Regions from separate parts of the Mesorhizobium sp. M1273 genome, predicted to be linked through region 1. Evidence: predicted binding sites of a transcription regulator. Region 1 holds the regulator's gene; each other region holds the start of a gene.
The links. The regulator PhoB, encoded in region 1, activates phosphate uptake and scavenging genes when phosphate is short. The targets are predictions, from matches to a motif close to TGTCATNNANCTGTCAT.
Positions count from the first base shown of each region.

Region 1 (7,627 bases):
CCTCTACACCTCCTCGCTGGTTTCGCTCGGCCTGATCCTCTTCGTCATCACCTTCCTGATCCTCGCCGCCGCCCGCTATATGCTGATGCGGATCGACGCCCGTACGGGAGCCTGACCGATGTCGACATCCTCATCGCTCCACAGCCGCCGCAAAGCCAGGAATTCGGTGATGATGGCGCTTTGCGTCGTCGCCGCCGGCATCGGGCTTGCCTGGCTGGCGCTCATTCTCGGCGCGTTGGTCTATAAGGGCACAGCCGGGCTTTCGCTCGCGGTCTTCACCGAGATGACGCCACCACCGGGCGAGGCCGGCGGCTTGCTCAATGCCATCACGGGCAGCCTGCTGATGACGATCATCGCCGTTGTCGTCGGCACGCCGATCGGCGTGCTGGCGGGAACCTACATGGCCGAGTATGGACGCTTTTCGCGCATCACCACCGTCGTCCGCTTCATCAACGACATCCTGTTGTCGGCGCCGTCGATCATCATAGGCTTGTTTGTCTATGAGCTGATGGTGCGGCCAATGGGACATTTCTCGGCCATTGCCGGCGCCGTTGCGCTTGCCATCCTGGTCATTCCGGTGGTCGTGCGCACCACTGAAGACATGCTCAACCTGGTGCCGAACGCGTTGCGTGAAGCCGGTGCCGCGATCGGCGCGCCGCGCTGGGTGGTGATCCGTTCGGTCGCCTACCGCGCCGCATTGTCCGGCATCGTCACCGGCATATTGCTGGCGATAGCACGCATTTCCGGCGAGACGGCGCCGCTGCTCTTCACCGCGCTCAACAACCAGTTCTGGAGCAGCAATATCAACGCGCCGATGGCCAGCCTGCCGGTGACCATCTTCCAGTTCGCTCTCAGCCCTTACGAGGAATGGCAGCAACTGGCGTGGACCGGCGCACTCATAATCACCCTGACGGTTCTGGGCTTGAGCATCCTCGCCCGCAGCCTTACCGGACGCAGAGAGGACAGATGACACAGATGTTGTCCCCAGACATGACGATGGCCGAAACGGTCGCCGAGAAGACGAAGATCGAGGTCAAGAATCTCAACTTCTACTACGGCCAGAGCAAGGCGCTGAAGGACATCAGCCTGTCGCTGCCTGAGCGCAGTGTCACGGCCTTCATCGGCCCTTCGGGCTGCGGGAAATCGACGCTGCTGCGTGTATTCAACCGCATCTATGAGCTCTACCCAAAACAGACGGCCGAGGGCCAGGTGCTGCTCGACGGCAAGAACATTCTCGACCGGTCGCAGGATCTCAACCTCCTCAGGACCAAGATCGGCATGGTGTTCCAGAAGCCGACGCCGTTCCCGATGTCGATCTACGAGAACATCGCCTTCGGCGTCAGGCTCTACGAGAACCTCGGCAAGTCCGAGATGGACGGCCGCGTCGAACAGGCGTTGAAGCGCGCCGCGCTGTGGAGCGAGGTCAAGGACAAGCTCAACGCCAGCGGCTTGAGCCTATCCGGCGGCCAGCAGCAGCGGCTCTGTATCGCCCGCACCGTGGCCGTGAAGCCGGAAGTCATTCTGCTCGACGAACCGGCTTCGGCCCTCGACCCGCTGTCGACTGCCAAGATCGAGGAACTGATCGACGAATTGCAAGCCGACTACACGATCGTCATCGTCACCCACAACATGCAGCAGGCGGCGCGCGTGTCGCGCCAGACGGCCTTCATGTATCTGGGTGAACTGGTCGAGTTCGACCGGACCGAGAAGATCTTCACGTCGCCCCGCGAGAAGCGCACGCAGGACTACATCACTGGCCGCTTCGGCTGAGCCGTTCCGATCATGCATATGAGGACAGGACCATGGGCGAACACACAGTCGCTTCTTTCGACGAGGATCTCGAGCAGATCAGCAAGCTGATCCGCGACATGGCCGACCTCGCCGGTTCGATGGTCGGCGGGGCGACCAAGGCGCTGTTGAATTCCGACAACGTGCTGGCGCAACGCGTCGTTTCCGACGACGCCATCATGGATGCGCGTCAACGCGAACTGGACGACCGCGCCATCACCCTGATCGCCAAACGCCAGCCGATGGCCCACGATCTTCGCCATGTGGTCGGAGCGATCCGCATGGCGGGCGACCTCGAACGCATCGGCGACCTTGCCAAGAATATCGCCAAGCGCGTGAGTGCGGTCGGCCTCAGCGCCACGCCGCGGGACCTGTCGCATTCCATCGACGCGATGGCGCAGCTGGTTCTCATCCAGGTGCAGGGTGTCATCGAGGAATATGCTGCAGGCGATGCGGCCGCGTTGGCCAAGCTTCGTGCCGCCGACGAGCGCATCGACGTTAAATACACGTCCGTGTTCCGCGAGCTGTTGACCTACATGATGGAAGATCCGCGCAACATCACCGCTTGCACGCACCTGCTGTTCTGCGCCAAGAATCTGGAGCGGATCGGCGACCATGTCACCAACATCGCCGAAAATGCGTATTATGTGCTGACCGGCGAGCAATTGCCGGTCAATCGTCCGAAGCAGGACGAAACGACAATGTCCGCACCGGTGACATGATGGGGGTGCCCAGCCGATGATCGCACCACGCATAATGGTGGTGGAGGACGAGGAGCCGTTGGGTGTGCTGCTCCGCTACAATCTCGAATCCGAAGGCTACCAGGTCGAGGTGGTGACACGCGGCGACGAAGCCGAGATCCGTTTGCAGGAGAATGTGCCCGACCTTTTGGTGCTCGACTGGATGATACCAGCGGTTTCCGGCATCGAGCTCTGTCGTCGGTTGCGGGTGCGCCCCGAAACCGAGCGGCTGCCGATCATCATGCTGACCGCGCGCGGCGAGGAGAGCGACCGGGTGCGCGGTCTTTCGACCGGCGCCGACGACTATCTGGTCAAGCCGTTTTCGACACCGGAATTCATGGCCAGGGTCAAGGCGCTGCTGCGGCGCGCCAAGCCGGAAGTGCTGTCCAGCGTGCTGAAGGTCGGCGACATCGTGCTCGATCGCGAATCGCACAGGGTCTATCGCAAGAAGAGCGAAATCAGGCTCGGGCCGACCGAATTCCGGCTGCTCGAGTTCATGATGCGGCATCCGGGCCGTGTCTTCTCGCGCAGCCAGTTACTCGATAATGTCTGGGGGGAGACAATCTACATCGACGAACGCACCGTCGACGTGCATGTCGGGCGGCTGCGCAAAGCCGTCAACAACGGCCGGATGCCGGATGTCATCCGCACCATCCGCGGCGCCGGCTATGCGATCAGGGAAGATTGACCCGCCTGGTCAGGCTACGTTCTTTCTGACGCTGGGCCTCATTTGCGCGCCCGGCGCGAAAATCTCCTGGTCGACGAAGCTTAACGCCCGCATCGCGCAGCCTTCGCGGATCAGAGGCAATTCGTTCGGCTCTGTATCGAAGGAGATCGAGCCTGAATGCTGGCCGCCGGCGGTCTGGGCGATTGCCTTCCGCAAGGCCGGCTCGATCAGATCGAAGGCGGCGGCACTGGCGCCGACCATCGCGACCGGTGCCGGATCGATCAGCGCGAACAGCGAGCCGAGACCGAAACCCAGCGCTTCGCCGGCCTTGCGGTAGGCCTCGCGTTCCGGCCCATCTTTCTCGCGCGCCCGGGCCGCCAGTGCGCGCATGTCGGCGTCGCTGACGTCGGCGACCGGTTCGCTGTCTTCGCTCATCTGCCTGGCGTTGCGCCAGATGGCGTAGTTGCCGGCATACGCCTCGATGCAGCCGCGCCGCCCGCAACGGCAGAGCGCGCCGCCCGGACGATGGATCATGTGGCCAAATTCGCCGCCCGAGGAATGCGTCCCGGTGAACAGTTCGCCCTTCAGCACCAGCCCCATGCCGATGCCATGCGAAAGCAGGATGGCGATGAAGTCATCGCGATAGCGATCCGGATTGCGCCAGCGCAAAGCCACCGCCATCATGTTGCAGTCGTTCTCCACCGTTGCCGGGATGCCGAATTCGTCCTCCAGCATGTCGGCAAAGGCGATGTCGGTCTGCGGCGTGATCGGCGACCACAGCATGGCGCGTGCAGGGGAGTCGGTAATGCCCTGAATCGCCAGGGCGATGCGGGCGACACTGCGGACGTCAAGATCTGGATCCTGCAGCCGGCGCCGGACGATGGCCATGCATTCACGGATCAGCTCGTCGCGCGGCATAGTCAGCGTGTCCAGCCGGCGCTGTTCCTCGGCGACCACCTGTCCCGTGTAGTCGATAATGGCGGCCGAAAGGAAATTCAGCGACAACACCACGGTCAGCACCGCCGCCGCTTCCGGGTTGAGGGCGAGGCCGACTTGCGGACGACCGCGTTTCAACGAAACGGGCTCACTTGGCTTGCTCTCGGCGAGGATGCCTTCCCGTATCAGGTCGGAAGAAATCGCCGATATGGTCGAATGACTGAGGCCGGTGGTAGCTGCGATCTCAGTACGCGATGGCTGGCCGGCCCGGCGCACCGCCGAGATCACCATCGCCCGGTTGCGCCGGCGCAAATCGTCATGGCGGATTCCGACCGACATTGTTTTGCTTTCCTCCCGGTTGCCGCGGCCGCTCATGAACCGGAAGCCGTCGGTAATGTCCGACAAATAGTGTCGGATGAGGCAAATAGTGTCAGATGCAGGTGGCGCTGTCATCGTTTATTCCGACGCTCGAAAAAACTCGCAGAGTCATCAAAATCCATCAGAATCGATGTTGACAGCAGCCGGAGATCGGACCAGTATTTTTTCGAGGCTCGAAAAAATTAGAGCTTCTAAGCTGGTCTTTGAGCCAATTGGTCACGCCGTACGCGGCGCAGGGAGGATATGATGAAGAAATTCACGACCGCCATTCTGGCGGGTGTCGCCATGACGCTGGCGCTGGCGTCGGTGGCGCAGGCTAAAGACAAGGTCATCGGCGTTTCCTGGTCGAACTTCCAGGAAGAGCGCTGGAAGACCGACGAGGCCGCAATGAAGGCGGCCATCGAGGCCGCAGGCGACAAGTATATTTCCGCCGACGCACAGTCCAACCCCGGCAAGCAGCTCACCGACGTCGAGAGCCTGATCTCGCAGGGCGCCAACGCACTGATCATCCTGGCGCAGGACGCCTCGGCCATCGGGCCGGCCGTGCAAAAGGCGCTGGACGAAGGTATTCCGGTTGTCGGCTACGACCGGCTGATCGAGAACAAGGACGTCTTTTACCTGACCTTCGACAACAAGGAAGTCGGCCGCATGCAGGCCCGGGAAGTCTTCAAGGTGAAGCCGGAAGGCAACTACGTCTTCATCAAGGGTTCGGGTTCCGATCCGAATGCCGATTTCCTGTTTGCCGGTTCGATGGAGGTGCTGAAGGCGGCAATAGACAGCGGCAAGATCAAGAATGTTGGCGAGGCCTATACCGACGGCTGGCTGCCGGCCAACGCTCAGAAGAACATGGAACAGTTCCTGACCGCCAACGACAACAAGGTCGATGCCGTGGTCGCGGCCAATGACGGCACTGCCGGCGGCGTCGTCGCCGCGCTGACAGCGCAAGGGCTGGCCGGATCGGTTCCGGTTTCGGGCCAGGACGGCGACCACGCCGCGCTGAACCGCATCGCGCTCGGCACACAGACCGTGTCGGTGTGGAAGGATGCGCGCGAGCTCGGCAAGAATGCCGCCGAGATCGCCTCGCAACTGGCCGACGGCAAGCAGATGACCGACATTGCCGGCGTGAAGGATTTCACCACGCCCGGCGGCAATGCCGTCAAGTCGCTGTTCCTGACCCCGGTCGCCATCACCAAGGACAACCTCAACGTCGTCATCGACGCCGGCTGGATCAAGAAAGAAGAGGTCTGCGCCGGCGTGACGGCTGGCACTGTTGCAGTCTGCAACTGAGCCGACGTTTCCGAGAAGTCCGAACGCCGCGGCCGCTCGCCGCGGCGTTTTTCAACAAGAGTTGTTTTTCCGCTTCCGGCGGATAACTTCTAGGCTGCTTCCGGCATCCGCGACAGACGGCAACCCGGCGGGAGAAACATCATGACCGACACGACGTCCAACACGCCGGTCGACAACACGGCAGACCGGGCACGGGAATCCGAGCTCGGCATCGTTGCCCGATTTCTCAAGGCAACCGAACTCGACACGCGCATGCTCGGCATGGTCGGCGCGCTGCTGGTCATCTGGGTCGGCCTGCATGTCGTTTCCAGCGTACGGCTCGGCGTCAATCCGTTCGACTTCGACAGCCGGACCTTCCTGACGCCACGCAATCTCTGGAACCTGTCGGTGCAGACTTCCGCCGTGGCCATAATGGCTGCCGGAATGGTGCTGGTTATCGTCATGCGCAATATCGACCTGTCGGTCGGTTCCGCCGAAGGCCTGATCGGCGTGGTCATGGGCTTTGCGCAGGTGCATTTCCTGGTGCGAATGATCGGTCTGCAATTAGGCAATCCCTGGATCTGGATCCTGGCACTGGCCATCGGCCTGGCGCTTGGCCTTCTGATCGGAGCGTTCCAGGGATACATCATCGCTTATCTCGAGGTGCCGGCCTTCATCGTGACGCTGGGCGGCCTTCTGGTCTGGCGGGGTGCCGCATGGTGGGTCGCCAGCGGTCAGACGATTGCGCCGCTTGATGCCACTTTCCAGCTGATGGGCGGTGGGCCGGCGGGTTCGATCGGCGCGCGATGGAGCTGGATCGTCGGAATTGTCGCGTGCCTGGCGGTTGTGTTCATGCTGCTCAACGGGCGGGTGCAGCGCAAGCGGTTCCGCTTTCCGTTGCGCCCGATCTGGGCCGAGACGTTCCTCGGTGTCCTCACCTGCGCTGTCATCATGGGCGCCATATGGCTTGCCAATTCCTATCCTTGGCCGGTCGGCATCGTGAACAGATATGCGGCGGCCAACAATATAACGGTTCCCGAAGGCGGGCTGTTCATCGCCCATGGCATCGCCATACCCGTGCTGATGGCTGTAGCCGTAGGGCTGATCATGACCTTCATCGCCAAGCGTACCCGTTTCGGCCGCTATGTCTTCGCCATCGGCGGCAATCCGGAAGCAGCCAACCTTGCCGGTATCAACACGCGCTGGGTGACCATGAAGGTGTTCATGATCATGGGCGTGCTGGCGACGATCGCCGCGGCGATCTCGTCAGCCAGGCAGAACTCGTCGACCAATGCGCTGGGCACGCTGGACGAGCTCCTGGTCATCGCGGCGGCGGTGATCGGCGGCACGTCGCTCGCCGGCGGCTCCGGCACAGTGCTCGGCGCCATGCTCGGCGCGCTTTTGATGCAGTCGCTGCAGTCCGGCATGGTGCTGCTCGGCATCGATTCGCCGCTGCAGAGCATCGTTGTCGGAGCCGTGCTGGTGGTCGCGGTGTGGCTCGATACCGTCTATCGCAAACGGGTCTGAGCATGATCCCGCAAGGTGGAAACCGGTTTTCGTACAACTTGGTGCTCAAGCAGGATCTATAGGGAGGAAGGACGAGCATGGCAGACAAATCCGCTCCCACGCCGCTGATCGACATGCGCAACATCTCCATCGCTTTCGGCGGCATTCGCGCTGTCGACGATGCCTCTGTCGACCTTTTCCCGGGCGAGGTGATGGCTTTGCTCGGTCACAACGGTGCCGGCAAATCGACGTTGATAAAAATCCTGTCCGGCGCCTACAAGCGCGATGCGGGCCAGATTTTCGTCAACGGCGAGGAGGCTTCGATCTCCAATCCCCGCGACGCCAA
Region 1 covers NZ_JAMYLV010000005.1:190,774-198,400, forward strand. The annotation lists gene pstC (phosphate ABC transporter permease subunit PstC) at 1-115, shown strand, start outside; gene pstA (phosphate ABC transporter permease PstA) at 119-970, shown strand; gene pstB (phosphate ABC transporter ATP-binding protein PstB) at 967-1,770, shown strand; gene phoU (phosphate signaling complex protein PhoU) at 1,803-2,510, shown strand; gene phoB (phosphate regulon transcriptional regulator PhoB) at 2,527-3,216, shown strand; gene NKH30_RS08385 (ROK family protein) at 3,226-4,470, opposite strand; gene xylF (D-xylose ABC transporter substrate-binding protein) at 4,756-5,796, shown strand; gene NKH30_RS08395 (sugar ABC transporter permease) at 5,938-7,302, shown strand; gene NKH30_RS08400 (ATP-binding cassette domain-containing protein) at 7,380-7,627, shown strand, end outside.

Region 2 (7,627 bases), on a different contig from region 1:
TCGGCACCTCGAATATTTCCTGGAAGGCGCGCACCTCGTCTTGCGTGACGATGCCGTCTGCCTTGGCCATCTTGGCCGACAGGGCGATCATCGCCACCGAGAAGGCGACGCGCCGGCGCAGATCGGCATCGCCGGAGAAAACCGTGCGCACGGCCTCGACCACTTCGGCGACGCCTGACGACGCTGAAGATGAAACGCGTGTGACGAAGTCGCCAAGGCGGTCCCAAATCGACATGGGGGCTTCATAGGACCAACCACCCATCGCTATCAAGCCAAGACAGTGCCGCAGGGGCTGGCCCAATCGATTTGGCGCAATGCCTGAGGCGGCTGGCGCCAGCGCTCACGTCGTCGCACTCGGCCGCCAGGCGCTGGTATCGTAAGCAGCAGAAAGGCCGGCCTGTGAGGCCAGCCTTTCCTTGGTTGTCACATTGACTACTGAGCCGGAGCAGCCGGCGCAGGCGCCGGAGCCGGAGCCGGCTCGGCAGGCTTGTTTGCGTCAGGAGCAGCCGGTTTCATCGTCTGGTCGGATGCCGGCGGGTTGGTGCTCTGCGTCGTGGTGTTGTCGGTGCCGCTGTTGCTGCAGGCGGCAAGGCCAAGCAACGCAAGCGCCGACACCGACGCAAGAATGAGTTTCTTCATGATATCTCTCCTCTAATCACGCCTCCGTTACCGGCGGCGGTCGAGGACACAATGCGTAAGCTGCGCATGAGTTTCGTAACGTTGCATTTCTGCCTGTAACATATTCCAATCATTTGACGATTGCCGGTTAGGGCCTCGCAAGCTAACAGATCGAACAGGGAAAAATCCCGGGAGCCGCCGCAGTGACTGCAAAATGGGATTTCTGGATCGACCGTGGCGGCACCTTCACAGATGTCATCGGCCGTGACCCGCAAGGCGCGCTGCACCCGCGCAAGCTGCTGTCCGAGAATCCCGAAGCCTATGCCGACGCTGCCATCCAGGGCATTCGCGATTTGCTCGGCGTCCAACCCGGCGCTCCAATCCCCTCCGCTCTGATCGGCGATGTCAAGATGGGCACCACGGTTGCCACCAATGCGCTTCTCGAGCGCAAGGGCGACCGTGTGCTGCTGCTCATCACCAAAGGCTTCCGCGATGCGCTGAGGATTGCCTATCAGGCCAGGCCAGATATCTTTGCCAAGCAGATCATCCTTCCCGAACAGCTCTATGAGCGCGTCGTCGAGATCGACGAAAGGGTTCGCGCCGACGGCAGTGTCGAGCGCCTGCTCGACATTGCTTCTGTACGCCCGGCTATTGAGCAAGCCAAGGCGGACGGCATCGATGCGGTCGCGATCGTCTTCATGCATGCCTGGAAACATCCCGATCACGAAAAGGCAGTTGCGAAGGTCTGCAGAAAACTCGGATTTTCGCAGGTCTCGGTCAGTCACGAGGTCTCGCCGCTGATCAAGCTGGTCGGCCGCGGCGACACCACCGTGGTCGACGCCTACCTGTCGCCGATCCTGGCTAGGTATGTGCAAAGGGTTGCCGGTGAGCTGGGCGTGGCTCCAATCTCCCCCCTCGTGGGGGAGATGTCGGCGAAGCCGACAGACGGGGGCGCTGTCCCGCCAGCATCTCAGCATCTTAGTGACGCCAATCATGACACAAAGCACCCTACGGCGCCCCCCTCTGCCCTGCCGGGCATCTCCCCCACAGGGGGGGAGATCGGCCAATCTCCTCGCCTCATGTTCATGATGTCGTCGGGCGGCCTCACCGCCGCCGACATGTTCCAGGGCAAGGATGCGCTGTTGTCCGGCCCGGCCGGCGGCGTCGTCGGCATGGTCGAGACGGCAAAACTCGCCGGTTTCGGCAAGGTCATAGGCTTCGACATGGGCGGCACCTCCACCGATGTCGCCCATTACGATGGCGACTACGAGCGCACCTTCGACACCGAGGTCGCCGGCGTGCGCATCCGCGCGCCGATGATGCGCATCCACACCGTCGCTGCAGGCGGCGGCTCGATCCTGCATTACGAGGCCGGCCGCTTTCGCGCCGGGCCGGATTCGGCCGGCGCCAATCCCGGCCCGGCCGCCTATAGGCGCGGCGGCCCGTTGGCCGTCACCGACGCCAATGTCATGCTGGGCAAGCTGCAGCCCGAGTTCTTCCCGGCTATTTTTGGACCGGGCCAGGACGAACCGCTCGACGTCCAGACGGTTCGCGAAAAATTCGCGGCCCTTGCCGCCGAGATCGGCGACGGCCGCTCCCCGGAAACCGTCGCCGAAGGGTTCATCACCATCGCCGTCGAAAACATGGCCAACGCCATCAAGAAGATTTCGGTGCAGCGCGGCTACGATGTCACCGAATACCTCCTGAACTGCTTCGGCGGCGCCGGCGGCCAGCACGCTTGCCTGGTCGCCGATGCGCTCGGCATGGAGGCGGTGCTGATCCATCCCTTCTCAGGCCTGCTCTCGGCATACGGCATCGGCCTATCCTCTGTATTTGCGTCACGCCAGCAGGCGCTGCTGAAGCCGCTGGCGGACAATTCCGGGCCAGCGATCGATGAACTCATCGCAACGCTGCGCAAAGCCGTCATCGACGAACTCGCCGCGCAAGGCATCAGCGAAGACGCGGTCGTCTCGAGACCGGTGCTGCAGATCCGCTACGACGGCACCGATACCGCGCTGCCTGTGAACTTCGGGCACGGCTCGATTGCGCAGGCCAAGGCGGACTTCGAATCGGCGCACAAGGCACAGTTCGGTTTCGTCTACGACGACAAGCCGATGATCGTTGAGTCGATCGGCGTCGAAGGTACCGATACCGGCGGCACCGGCCGCGACGAAAGCGATTCAGTTGTTGAAGACATGGCCGCAAGTCCTTCCGGGAACCGGAAAATCTTTGTCGACGGCGTCTGGCGCGACGCCGGCATTTTCCCTCGCGAAACGCTGAAGCCTGGTAACAAGATCGCCGGCCCCGCTTTGATCATCGAGCCAAACCAGACCATTGTCGTCGAGCCGGGCTGGCAGGCCGAGATCACCGCCAAGGATCACGTGTTGATGCGGCGCGTCGAGAAGAAGCGCCGACACGCCGCACTCGGCACCGAAGCCGATCCGGTGATGCTGGAGGTCTTCAACAACCTGTTCATGTCGATCGCCGAGCAGATGGGCGTGACGCTGCAGAACACCGCCTATTCGGTCAATATCAAGGAGCGCCTCGACTTCTCCTGTGCCGTCTTCGACCGGAATGGCGCGCTGGTCGCCAACGCGCCGCATATGCCGGTGCATCTCGGCTCGATGGACCGCTCGGTGGAAACCATCATCCGGTTGAACTCCGGCGACATCCATCCCGGCGACGTCTTTGCGCTGAACGCACCTTACAATGGCGGCACCCATCTGCCTGATATCACAGTGGTGACGCCGGTGTTTTCCCTCCCCCTTGAGGGGAGGGTGGCCGCGAAGCGGCCGGGTGGGGTCCTCGCAGAAGGCACCACAAGTGCGTCGAGCACTGCCGCAACGACCCCCTCCGGCGGCTTCGCCGCCACCTCCCCCTCGACGGGGGAGGAGATCCTCTTCTACGTCGCCTCGCGTGGCCATCATGCCGACATCGGCGGCACCGCGCCCGGCTCGATGACGCCGCTTGCCACAACCGTCGACGAGGAAGGCGTGCTGTTTGACAATTTCCGCATCGTCGATCGCGGCCGGTTCCGCGAGAAGGACCTGGAGACGCTGCTCACCGACCACCCCTACCCGGCGCGCAATCCGCACCAGAACATCGCCGACCTCAAGGCGCAGATCGCCGCGAACGAAAAGGGCGTCGCCGAGCTGCGCAAGATGGTCGCCCATTTCGGCCTCAATGTGGTCGAAGCCTATATGGGCCATGTCCAGGACAATGCCGCCGAAAGCGTGCGCCGCGTTCTGGAGCGGCTGCCCGACAGTTCCGAATACGAATACCCGACCGACACCGGCCAAATGATCAAGGTGAAGATATCGGTCGACCGGCGGAAGCGCGAAGCGACCGTCGACTTCACCGGAACGTCGCCGGTGATGAAGAACAATTTCAATGCGCCAGAGCCAGTCGCCCGAGCCGCTGTGCTTTATGCCTTCCGCGTCATGGTCGAAGACAACATTCCGATGAATGCCGGATGTCTGCGGCCGATCAACATCATCATTCCCGACGGCTCGATGCTGAAGCCCGCCTATCCCGCGGCGGTCGTCGCCGGTAATGTCGAGACCTCGCAGCACGTCACCAACGCGCTGTTCGGCGCCATGGGCGCGATGGCCAATGCGCAAGGCACGATGAACAATCTCACCTTCGGCAACAAGCAGTACCAGTATTACGAGACGATCTGCTCGGGCTCGCCGGCTGGCCGGATGAACGACGGCCGCGGTTTTGCCGGCACCTCCGGCGTCCACACCCATATGACCAATTCGCGCCTGACCGATCCAGAAGTGCTGGAACTGCGTTTCCCGGTATTGCTGGAGGATTTTCATATCCGCGAAGGCTCCGGCGGCGAAGGCAAATGGAATGCCGGCGACGGCACCAGGCGCACTATCCGCTTCCTCGAAAAAATGGAATGCGCGATCCTGTCCTCGCATCGCAACCGCCCGCCGCGGGGACTGGACGGAGGCGGCGATGGCGAGGCCGGTTCGACCAAGGTCCGCCGCAAGACCGGCGCGATCGAGACGCTGAAAGCCTGCGATCAGACCATCCTCGACGCTGGCGAGGCGGTCATCGTGACGACGCCGACCCCAGGTGGATTTGGCAAGTCGTAACGCGCAAGTGTAACGCGCAAGATAAGATGATATCGGCCGCCTAGGCAGGGCAAGGTGGGAAAACGGCGGGCACGATTGCGCAAGCTATGGAAAGCAGGGGGCCTATGGAAAGCAGGGGGCTGAGAGCGATCCGGCGGGACCAAACCGACCGTGGGCCAAAAAGGGTTGCGGGCGCAATTTCGATGTCGGCGGGCGGATCAAACCCTCAAGGGCGAAGAGCAGCTTCGCCATTCTATACCAAAGACTTCCAGGACCGATGAGGACTTAGCACCCATATGGATGAGTATACGCGCCTCCCGAACTATGATCCAGATTTCTGTCGAAGGGTTGCTAAGTGGGGAGCTATAGTCTGTTTTTTGGGAGTTGTTGTGGAGGCCTTCATCTTTTCGCTGGTCGACCCAGCGCGAAGTAGTTGCCCTGGGTGGATCATTCACGGCGGGCAACCCATACCGCTAAAGATGATATTCGCACTGACGCTTTTTCCTGCATTTTGGGCTTGCTTCATTTTTCTAAGATGGAAACATTTTTCTAAGACGATGCATGCTGCCGCTACAGGTAATTATGTGCCGCCCTTATCAAAACTCTTAGGTCATCCCAAGATCGATCCGTTCACATTCCCTCATGATCAAGTGTTTCGAACGGTGATCGTGCTGTGGTGCATATTCTGCACAAGCCCTCTTTGGTTGATGCTCACTTTCTGTACAAATACATTTGGCTATCTTGGTTTCAACCGCTGACAAACTCATGAAAACTGCGACACCGGAACCGACATTTGGGGATGCTCGCCTGCCTCTACGGATTGATCGTAGATTCATGAACTACGATTCGACTGGCCCTCGATTTTCCAGCCAAATTCGCTGCCAAGTAAGGTTGTGCCAAGGCACCACCTAATTTTGCGCGCCACAGCAATGCTTGAGCCGGCGTCAACAGGCTGTCACTGGCCTGTCATCACCCTGCGCTACCGGCTTGCGCCAAAGCAAACGGGGAATCGCCTTGCCATGACGGACATTTCTGGGGACCTGGTTTTTCGCCGCGGCAAGGAAGTCGGCAAGGCCGTCTACCAGAACCGCCCGCTGTCGAAAGCCGGCATCTCCGAGCGCCTGTTCGCCTTCCTGTTCTCCGGCCTCGTCTATCCGCAGATCTGGGAAGACCCCGAAATCGACATGGACGCGATGCAGCTCGGGACGGGCCACCGCATCGTCACCATTGCCTCCGGCGGCTGTAACATCCTTGCCTATCTCACCCGCTCGCCGGAAAGGATCGATGCCGTCGACCTCAACGCTGCCCATATCGCGCTGAACCGCATGAAGCTCGAAGCCGTCCGTCACCTGCCGTCGCAGGGCGACCTGTTCCGTTTCTTCGGCGCGGCTGAGACCGGGCACAATTCACAGGCCTACGATCGCTTCATCGCACCGCATCTCGACCCGGTCAGCCGCCATTATTGGGAGCGCCGCAACTGGCGCGGCCGTCGCCGCATCGCTGTGTTCGACCGCAATTTCTACCAGACCGGCCTGCTTGGCCTGTTCATCGCCATAGGCCACCGCACGGCAAAATTCTTCGGCGTCGACCCGGCCGGCATCATGGACGCCAAGAGCATCGCCGATCAGCGCCGCTTCTTTGACGAAGAGCTGGCGCCGGTCTTCGAAAAACCGCTGCTGAAATGGGCGACCTCGCGAAAAGCCTCGCTGTTCGGCCTCGGCATTCCGCCGGCCCAGTACGATTCGCTGATCACCTCGGGTGACGGCACCATGGCCAGCGTGCTGAAGGCACGACTGGAAAAGCTCGCCTGCGATTTTCCGCTGAAGACCAATTATTTCGCCTGGCAGGCTTTCGCCCGCCGCTACCCTGATCCGAGCGAGGCCGCCCTGCCCGCCTATCTCGAAAAGCGCAACTACAAGACGATCCGCAACAATGTCGATCGCGTTGCCATCCACCACGCCAATCTGATCGAGTTCCTTGCCGGCAAGGATGCCGGCTCGGTGGATCGCTTCGTGCTGCTCGATGCACAGGACTGGATGACCGACCACCAGCTCAACGGGTTGTGGGCCGAGATCACCCGAACCGCCTCAACCGGCGCCCGCGTCATCTTCCGCACCGCAGCGGAACCCAGCCTGCTGCCCGGCCGCGTCTCGAATTCGCTGCTCGATCAGTGGCGCTACGAGAACGACGCCTCGCGCGAGTTTTCGGCGCGCGACCGCTCGGCCATCTATGGCGGCTTCCATCTCTATGTGAAGCGGTCCTGATGAGCACGACCGACTTGCCGGCCAGCCATGCCGAGCTGATGGACGGCGTCTACCGCTGGCAGCGTCATATCTACGACCTGACCCGCAAATACTATCTGCTCGGCCGCGACCAGCTTATCGCCGGACTGGATGTGCCGGCCGGCGGCACCGTGCTCGAGCTCGGCTGCGGCACCGGCCGCAACATCATCCTCGCCGCCCGCCGCTATCCCGGCGCGCGCCTCTTCGGCCTCGATATTTCGGCCGAGATGCTGGAGACGGCGACTGCCGCCCTCGCGCGCGAAGGCCTCTCCGGCCGCGTCACGCTGGCGCGCGGCGATGCCACGAATTTCGACGCGAAAGCGCTGTTCGGCGTCGAAAGTTTCGACCGCGTCTTTGTCTCATATTCGCTGTCGATGATCCCCGGCTGGGAAAAGACGGTATCCGCGGCTCTTGCTGCTCTGTCACCGGGCGGCTCGCTGCATGTCGTCGATTTTGGCCAGCAGGAAGCCTTGCCCAGCTGGTTCCGCAAGCTGTTGCGCGGCTGGCTGAAAAAATTCCATGTCGAGCCGCGTGAAGTCCTGCGCGACGTCCTGGAATCGGAATCTGCGAGAGTTGGTGCAAGCCTTCGATTCAGAACACTTTATCGCGGCTACAGCTGGCTCGCCGTGATCAAGATCGCCATCT
Region 2 covers NZ_JAMYLV010000012.1:31,384-39,010, reverse strand. The annotation lists gene NKH30_RS15010 (TerB family tellurite resistance protein) at 1-235, opposite strand, end outside; gene NKH30_RS15005 (hypothetical protein) at 433-639, opposite strand; gene NKH30_RS15000 (hydantoinase B/oxoprolinase family protein) at 822-4,721, shown strand; gene NKH30_RS14995 (BtaA family protein) at 5,720-6,964, shown strand; gene NKH30_RS14990 (class I SAM-dependent methyltransferase) at 6,964-7,627, shown strand, end outside.
Region 2: the regulator PhoB is predicted to act here: its motif matches at 5,654-5,670, upstream of NKH30_RS14995 (BtaA family protein).

Region 3 (7,627 bases), on a different contig from region 1:
TTTCAATGTCGGCGAGGCGACGGTCACCCGTGCCACGGTGCGGCTTGCGTCCGGCCATGTCGGCCACTGCTACGCGCTCGGCCGCGACAAGCAGAAGGCAAGGCTGGCGGCAATCGCCGATGCGCTGTGGCAGGACCCGGCCCTCCGCAATGAGGTCGAGATCGGGATCGTTGCGCCCTTGCAGGCGGCACTGGCCAAGGCGCGTGAACAGCGCCGCGCCGAGACGGCGGCGACCAAGGTCGATTTCTTCACCATGGTACGCGGAGAAGACTGATGGACATCGTAACCCAAGCGATCGAAGGCGGCTTTGCCGATCCGGTATTCAACGCGCAGACCGTATTCCGTGCCGTGATGGACGCGATGGCGCGGCCGGGCAGCGTCCAGCCCTTGCCGGCCCTTGCCCACCCACCGGCGCCGCTGTCGGCCACCGCCGGCGCCGTTGCGCTGGCGCTGTGCGACAACGACACGCCGCTCTGGCTTGACCCGGCTTTGCAGGTGTCGGCGGTGAAATCCTGGCTTGGCTTCCATACCGGCGCGCCGCTGGCCAACACCCCGGCCGACGCGCATTTCGCGCTGATCGCCACGCCGGCCGAGATGATGGCGCTCGACGGGTTTTCGCAAGGCACCCAGGATTATCCCGATCGCTCCACGACGCTGATCCTCGAGGTCGGCGATCTTGTCTCCGGCGCTGCGCTGCTGCTCGAAGGCCCGGGCATCGAGACGACGGCGACGATCGCGCCGGCGCAAATGCCGCGCCATTTCGTCGAGCAATGGAAGCAGGACAACCAGCGCTTTCCCCGCGGTGTCGACATCGTCCTCGCCACCCCTGACAGCGTTGCCTGCCTGCCGCGTACGACGCGCATCAAGATGATGGAGGCGTAGCATGTATGTTGCGGTAAAGGGTGGCGAAGCGGCCATTCGCAACGCCCACAAACTGCTCGCCGACCGCCGGCGCGGCGATCGTTCGGTGCCCGCACTTCGCCTCGACCAGATCGTCGAGCAGCTGGCGCTCGGCGTCGACCGGGTGATGAGCGAAGGTTCGCTCTACGACAGGGAATTGGCGGCACTCGCCATCGTCCAGGCGCGCGGCGACATGATCGAGGCGATCTTCCTGGTTCGCGCCTATCGCACCACGCTGCCGCGTTTCGGCTACACCAGGGCGATCGACACCGGCACGATGCTGGTCGAGCGGCGGGTGTCGGCGACCTACAAGGACCTGCCCGGCGGCCAGCTGCTCGGCCCGACTTTCGACTACACCCACCGCCTGCTCGATCCCGAGCTTGCCGCCGGCGGCGAAGTCGCCGAGCCGGAACAGCGTGCCGGCGAGGCGGAAGCGATGCCGCGCGTCTCGGCCATCCTCGCCCGCGAAGGCCTGATCGAGCCCGACGGCGACATGCCCGGCGATCATGTCCCCGGCGACATCACCCGCGAGCCGCTCGAATTCCCGATGGCGCGTGACATCCGCCTGCAGGCGCTGTCGCGCGGCGACGAGGGGTTTCTGCTGGCGCTCGGCTATTCCACCCAGCGCGGCTACGCGCGCAACCATCCCTTCGTCGGCGAGGTTCGCATCGGCGAGGTCGAACTGGAACTGGACGTGCCGGAACTGCCCTTTGCGGTACCGCTCGGCAGCATCCGCGTCACCGAATGCCAGATGGTCAACCAGTTCAAGGGCTCGGCCAAGGCGCCGCCGCAATTCACCCGCGGCTACGGCCTCGTCTTCGGCCAGAGCGAGCGCAAGGCGATGGCCATGGCGCTATGCGACCGCGCGCTGCGCGCCTCGGAGTTGGGTGAGGATGTCATCGCCGCCGCGCAGGACGAGGAGTTCGTCATCTCGCATTCCGACAATGTCCAGGCGACCGGCTTCGTCGAGCATCTGAAGCTGCCGCATTATGTCGACTTCCAGGCCGAACTCGACCTCGTGCGCCGCATGCGCGCCGAGCATGATGCCCGCGAAAATGCCGGCAAGGCCGAAGAAAAGAGGCAGGCAGCGGAATGAGTGCACAACCAGCGGACATCGCCACCTACAACTTCGCCTATCTTGACGAACAGACCAAGCGGATGATCCGTCGGGCGATCCTCAAGGGCATCGCCATCCCCGGCTATCAGGTGCCGTTCGCCTCGCGCGAAATGCCGATGCCCTATGGCTGGGGCACCGGCGGCGTCCAGGTCACCGCTTCGATCATTGGCCCGGACGATGTGCTCAAGGTCATTGACCAGGGCGCCGACGACACCACCAATGCGGTTTCGATCCGCGCCTTCTTCAAGAAGGTCGCCAATGTCGCCGTCACCACCGAGACGGCCAAGGCGACCATCATCCAGACCCGCCACCGCATCCCTGAATATCCGCTGAGTGCCGGTCAGGTGCTGGTCTACCAGGTGCCGATCCCCGAGCCGCTGCGCTTCCTCGAGCCGCGGGAAACGGAGACGCGCAAAATGCATGCGCTGGAGGAATACGGCCTTATGCATGTGAAGCTCTACGAGGACATCGCCAGGCACGGCCGCATCGCCACCACCTACGCCTACCCGGTCAAGGTTGAGGGCCGCTATGTGATGGATCCCTCGCCGACGCCGAAATTCGACAATCCGAAGATGCACCGTTCGCCGGCTTTGCAATTGTTCGGCGCCGGCCGCGAAAAGCGCATCTACGCGCTGCCGCCCTTCACCGATGTGGTCAGCCTCGATTTCGAGGACCATCCGTTCGAGGTGCAGATCTTCGACCAGCCCTGCGCGCTGTGCGCGGCCGAGAACGTCTATCTCGACGAGGTCATCCTCGACGACCATGGCGGCCACATGTTCGTCTGCTCCGATACCGATCATTGCGAGAAGCGGCGCGCGGAAGGCCACTGCGGCCATCTCGCGCCCGAGACCCATCTTGCCCCAGAAAAAACGGAGCCGGCGCAATGACAGACGAACCGCTGCTGCGCGTTTCGGCGCTGTCCAAATTCTACGGCTCGCGCGTCGGCTGCGAGAACGTCACTTTTGACCTCTGGCCGGGCGAAGTGCTGGCGGTGGTCGGCGAATCCGGTTCCGGCAAGACGACTTTGCTCAACTGCCTGTCAACTCGACTGCTGCCGAGCTCCGGCACCGCCAGCTACCGGATGCGCGACGGCCAGTTTCGCGAACTCTACCGCATGAGCGAGGCCGAGCGCCGCTTCCTGATGCGCACCGATTGGGGTTTTGTCCATCAGAACCCGGCCGACGGGCTGCGCATGACGGTGTCGGCCGGCGCCAATGTCGGCGAGCGGCTGATGGCGGTCGGCGACCGTCACTATGGCAGGATCCGCGAAACGGCGGTCGATTGGTTGTCTCGTGTCGAGATCGACGAAGACCGCATCGACGACGAGCCGCGCGCCTTTTCCGGAGGCATGCGCCAGCGCCTGCAGATCGCCCGCAACCTCGTCACCGGGCCGCGGCTGGTGTTCATGGACGAGCCAACCGGCGGCCTCGACGTCTCGGTGCAGGCGCGCCTGCTCGATCTGTTGCGCGGCCTGGTCACCGATCTGGGCCTGGCGGCCATCGTCGTCACCCACGACCTTGCAGTGGCACGTCTGCTGTCGCAGCGCATGATGGTGATGAAGGACGGCCGCGTCGTCGAAAGCGGCCTCACGGACCGCGTCCTCGACGATCCGCGCGCGCCCTATACCCAGTTGCTTGTCTCCTCGATCCTGCAGGTGTGACGATGGAACGCATTTGCCTGGCACCTACCCCCACCCCGCTGCTTCGCAGCGACCCTCCCCACAAGGGGGAGGGTAAAACGCCGGCGCCCTACCTCCCCCTTGTGGGGAGGTCGGACCGAAGGTCCGGGTGGGGGTACTCCGGCCCGCAGACGAATGACGATTGGAGAACCCTCTGATGGCAACCCCGCTCGTTGTCTCCGATGTCGCGAAGAGCTTCACCATGCATCTGCGCGACGGCATCAAACTGCCGGTGGTCGCTGGTGTCTCGTTCGCGATCAGGGCCGGCGAATGCGCCGTGCTCGGCGGCCCGTCCGGCGCCGGCAAGAGCTCGATCCTGAAGATGCTCTACGGCAATTATGCCGCCGACGAAGGCCAGATCATCGTCCAGCACGAGGGCGGGCTCATCGATCTCGCCTCGGCCAGCCCGCGCACCGTGCTTGCCGTGCGCCGGCTTACCATCGGCTATGTCAGCCAGTTCCTGCGCACCGTGCCGCGTGTCCCTGCGCTCGATGTCGTGGCCGAACCGCTGGTCGAGCGCGGCGAGGAGCGCGAGGTCGCGCACGGCAAGGCACGTGCCTTGCTGGCGCAGCTCAACCTGCCGGAAAAGCTCTGGGCGCTGCCGCCGGCGACGTTCTCCGGCGGTGAACAGCAGCGCGTCAACATCGCGCGCGGCTTCATCACCGAGCACCCGATCCTGCTGCTCGACGAGCCGACCGCTTCGCTCGACGCCAGGAACCGCGATTTGGTGATTTCCCTGATCGCCACCAAGAAGGCGGCGGGCGTCGCTTTGCTCGGCATCTTCCACGATCACGACGTGCGTGAGGCGGTGGCCGACCGTATCATCGACGTGACCGCCTTCGCCGCCGGAAAAATTGCCGCATGACCAGGAAACTGTCGGAGGCGCCGCTGATCCACGAGACGGCGGAAGTCGAGAACTCGACGCTTGGCCGCTGGACCGAGATCGCCGAGCGCTGCCGGGTTTCCGAAAGCACGCTCGGCGACTATTCCTACATGATGCAGGACTGCGGCGTCTGGTGCGCAACGATCGGCAAATTCGCCAACATCGCCGCAAGCGTGCGCATCAACGCTACCAACCATCCGACCTGGCGGCCGACGCTGCACCATTTCACCTATCGCGCCTCGGATTATTGGGACGACGCCGAGCACGAGAGCGAATTCTTCGCCAAGCGCCGCGCCAAACGCGTCACCATCGGCCACGACACCTGGCTCGGCCACGGCTCGACCATCCTGCCCGGCGTCACCGTCGGCGATGGCGCTGCGGTCGGTGCCGGCGCGGTGGTGTCGAAGGACGTCGCGCCCTACACCGTCGTCGCCGGCGTGCCGGCCAAGCCGATCCGCGAACGCTTCGACCGCCGCACCGCGGAGCGCTACCAGGCGCTCGCCTGGTGGGACTGGGACCATGCAAGGCTGCGCGCCGCGCTCGACGATTTTCGGGAATTGTCGGCGGAGGCGTTTCTGGAGAAATATGGCGGCTGAGGGTCGTGAATGGTGAATGGTGAATGTGAATGGGGGCAGCGGACAGGTTTCGAGGCTCAGGGAAGCCGTTCTTATCACCATTCACCATTCGAGCTTCTCGCGCCGAGTTGATCCCGCCCCGCTCCAGGCTGTGGGCAGTAACAAAACTGACATCGTTCCGACACCGCAGGTTCATGCGGCTGCGCTAGCCAGGGTAAACAGACCTTCAATTGCGATTGGACTGGAGCCTGCACCATGTCAGCTACGCTCGAAATCCGCGGCGTCACCCGCCGGTTCGGCAAGAACACCGCCGTCAGCAATGTTCACATCGCGATTCCGCAAGGCCAGATGGTCGGCATCATTGGCCGCTCCGGCGCCGGCAAATCGACGCTGCTGCGCATGATTAACCGCCTCATCGATCCCAGCCAGGGCTCCATCCTGTTCAACGGCGTCGAGGTCTCCGGGTTGCGCGGCTCACCGCTCCGGCGATGGCAGCGCGACTGCGCCATGATCTTCCAGCAGTTCAACCTGGTGCCGCGCCTCGATGTGCTGACCAATGTGCTGCTCGGCCGGCTCAATCACCGTTCGACCGTGTCCAACCTATTTGGCATGTTCTCCCGCGGTGAATGCGCCGAGGCGGTTGCAGCCCTCGAGCGCCTCGACATCGCCCGCACCGCCCTGCAGCCGGCCGGCACGCTTTCCGGCGGCCAGCAGCAGCGCGTTGCGATTGCGCGCGCCATGATGCAGCAGCCGAAGGTGTTGCTGGCGGATGAGCCGATTGCCTCGCTCGATCCGCTCAACGCCAAGGTGGTGATGGATTCGCTGCAGGATATCAATTTGCGCGAGGGCATCACCGTCATCACAAATCTGCATACGCTGGATACGGCCCGCACCTACTGCAACCGCATCATCGGCATGGCCGCCGGCAAGGTCGTCTTCGACGGCCCGCCTGAAGCCCTCAACCGCGAGGCCGTGCGCATGGTCTACGGCGCCGACAGCAATGGCGGCGAAATCTCCGAGGCCATCACCTCCACCAGTGTCGCCATCAAACAGAAAATCGCTGCATCCGCCGGACCGCTCGAGCCCGCATTCCCGGGATATTGAGAACGGCCTGATCGCCCGCCCGCGTCAAAGGCACCTGTCAAAAAATTCGAACGCTACCGGCGCGAGGCCGGGACCAACAGGAGAGAGATAATGTTCAGGAAGATGGTTTTTGGCGCCGTTTCATTGCTCGCCATCGCGGCAAGCGCCGCTCACGCCCAGGATATCAAGGAATTCCGCATCGGCATCCTTGGCGGTGAAAACGAAGCGGACCGGCTGCGCAACTTTCAGTGCCTCGCCGATCACCTGAAGTCCGAATTCGGCTTCGAGAAGGTCTCGCTGTTCCCGGCCGCCGACTATGACGGCGTTATCCAGGGCCTGCTCGGCGGCACGCTCGATTTCGCAGAGCTTGGCGCGTCGGGCTATGCCAGCGTCTACCTCAAGGATCCGAACGCCGTGACCCCGATCCTCACCACCCAGCAGACCGACGGCGCGACCGGCTATTATTCGATCGGCCTTGCGCTGAAGTCGTCCGGCATCACCGACATCAAGTCGGCCAAGGGCAAGAAGCTCGGCTATGCCGACCCGGATTCGACCTCCGGCTACCTGATCCCGCTGACCCAGATCCCGAAGGACACCGGCGCTTCGAACGAAACCTTCTTCGCCTCGACCCAGTTCAATGGCGGCCACGAGAACAACCTTCTCGCGGTTCGCGACGGCAAGGTCGATGTTGCGGTTGACGACTCCTCGGGCATCGGCGACTTCAAGAACGGCTACACCTCCGGCACCTTCCACAAGGAAGTCGCCAAGGGCGCCGTGGACCCCAACGATTTCGTTGAAGTCTGGCGCTCCGGCTTGATCCCGAACGGCCCGCTGGTCGTGCGCACCGCACTCGGCGGCGACATGAGCGCCAAGCTCGCCAACTTCTTCACCGGCCTGCCGGCCAAGGACAAGCCTTGCTTCGAGGCCATCGAAGGCGGCGATTTCACCGGCTATGTTCCGGTGAAGCCGGACTTCTACAGCGTCATCGTCGAAGCCCGCAAAGCCGCGATCGGCGGCTGACGACAATTGCGAAAAGGACGGCGTCCATTAGAGCGACGTGCGTCCACTTGGACGCACAAAGTACGCTCTAACACTTAGATGCCGCATCGTGCTTTCCGAAAGTCGACTTTCGGGCCGATGCGGTCGCCGCCCTTTTTGTGTGTCCGCTCGTGACCCCGTATGACCTTCGCCGCTACAATTCGTTCAGACGCGGTCCGGCAGGCAGCAGACGCCTGGCGACGCCAGACGTCCTTGCGCCGGTTCTACACGGCGCTCGGCATCGGCTCACTGCTTGTCGCCATGTGCACAGCCATGTGGTTCGCCGACGAGGCCAATGCCGGACATTTCTTCGACCGGCTGCCGCACATACTGGATTTCCTTAGTTGGCTTGT
Region 3 covers NZ_JAMYLV010000004.1:267,120-274,746, forward strand. The annotation lists gene phnG (phosphonate C-P lyase system protein PhnG) at 1-274, shown strand, start outside; gene phnH (phosphonate C-P lyase system protein PhnH) at 274-882, shown strand; gene NKH30_RS07220 (carbon-phosphorus lyase complex subunit) at 884-1,996, shown strand; gene NKH30_RS07225 (alpha-D-ribose 1-methylphosphonate 5-phosphate C-P-lyase PhnJ) at 1,993-2,904, shown strand; gene phnK (phosphonate C-P lyase system protein PhnK) at 2,901-3,677, shown strand; gene phnL (phosphonate C-P lyase system protein PhnL) at 3,853-4,560, shown strand; gene NKH30_RS07240 (DapH/DapD/GlmU-related protein) at 4,557-5,174, shown strand; gene phnC (phosphonate ABC transporter ATP-binding protein) at 5,409-6,257, shown strand; gene phnD (phosphonate ABC transporter substrate-binding protein) at 6,348-7,256, shown strand; gene phnE (phosphonate ABC transporter, permease protein PhnE) at 7,416-7,627, shown strand, end outside.
Region 3: the regulator PhoB is predicted to act here: its motif matches at 5,311-5,327, upstream of phnC (phosphonate ABC transporter ATP-binding protein).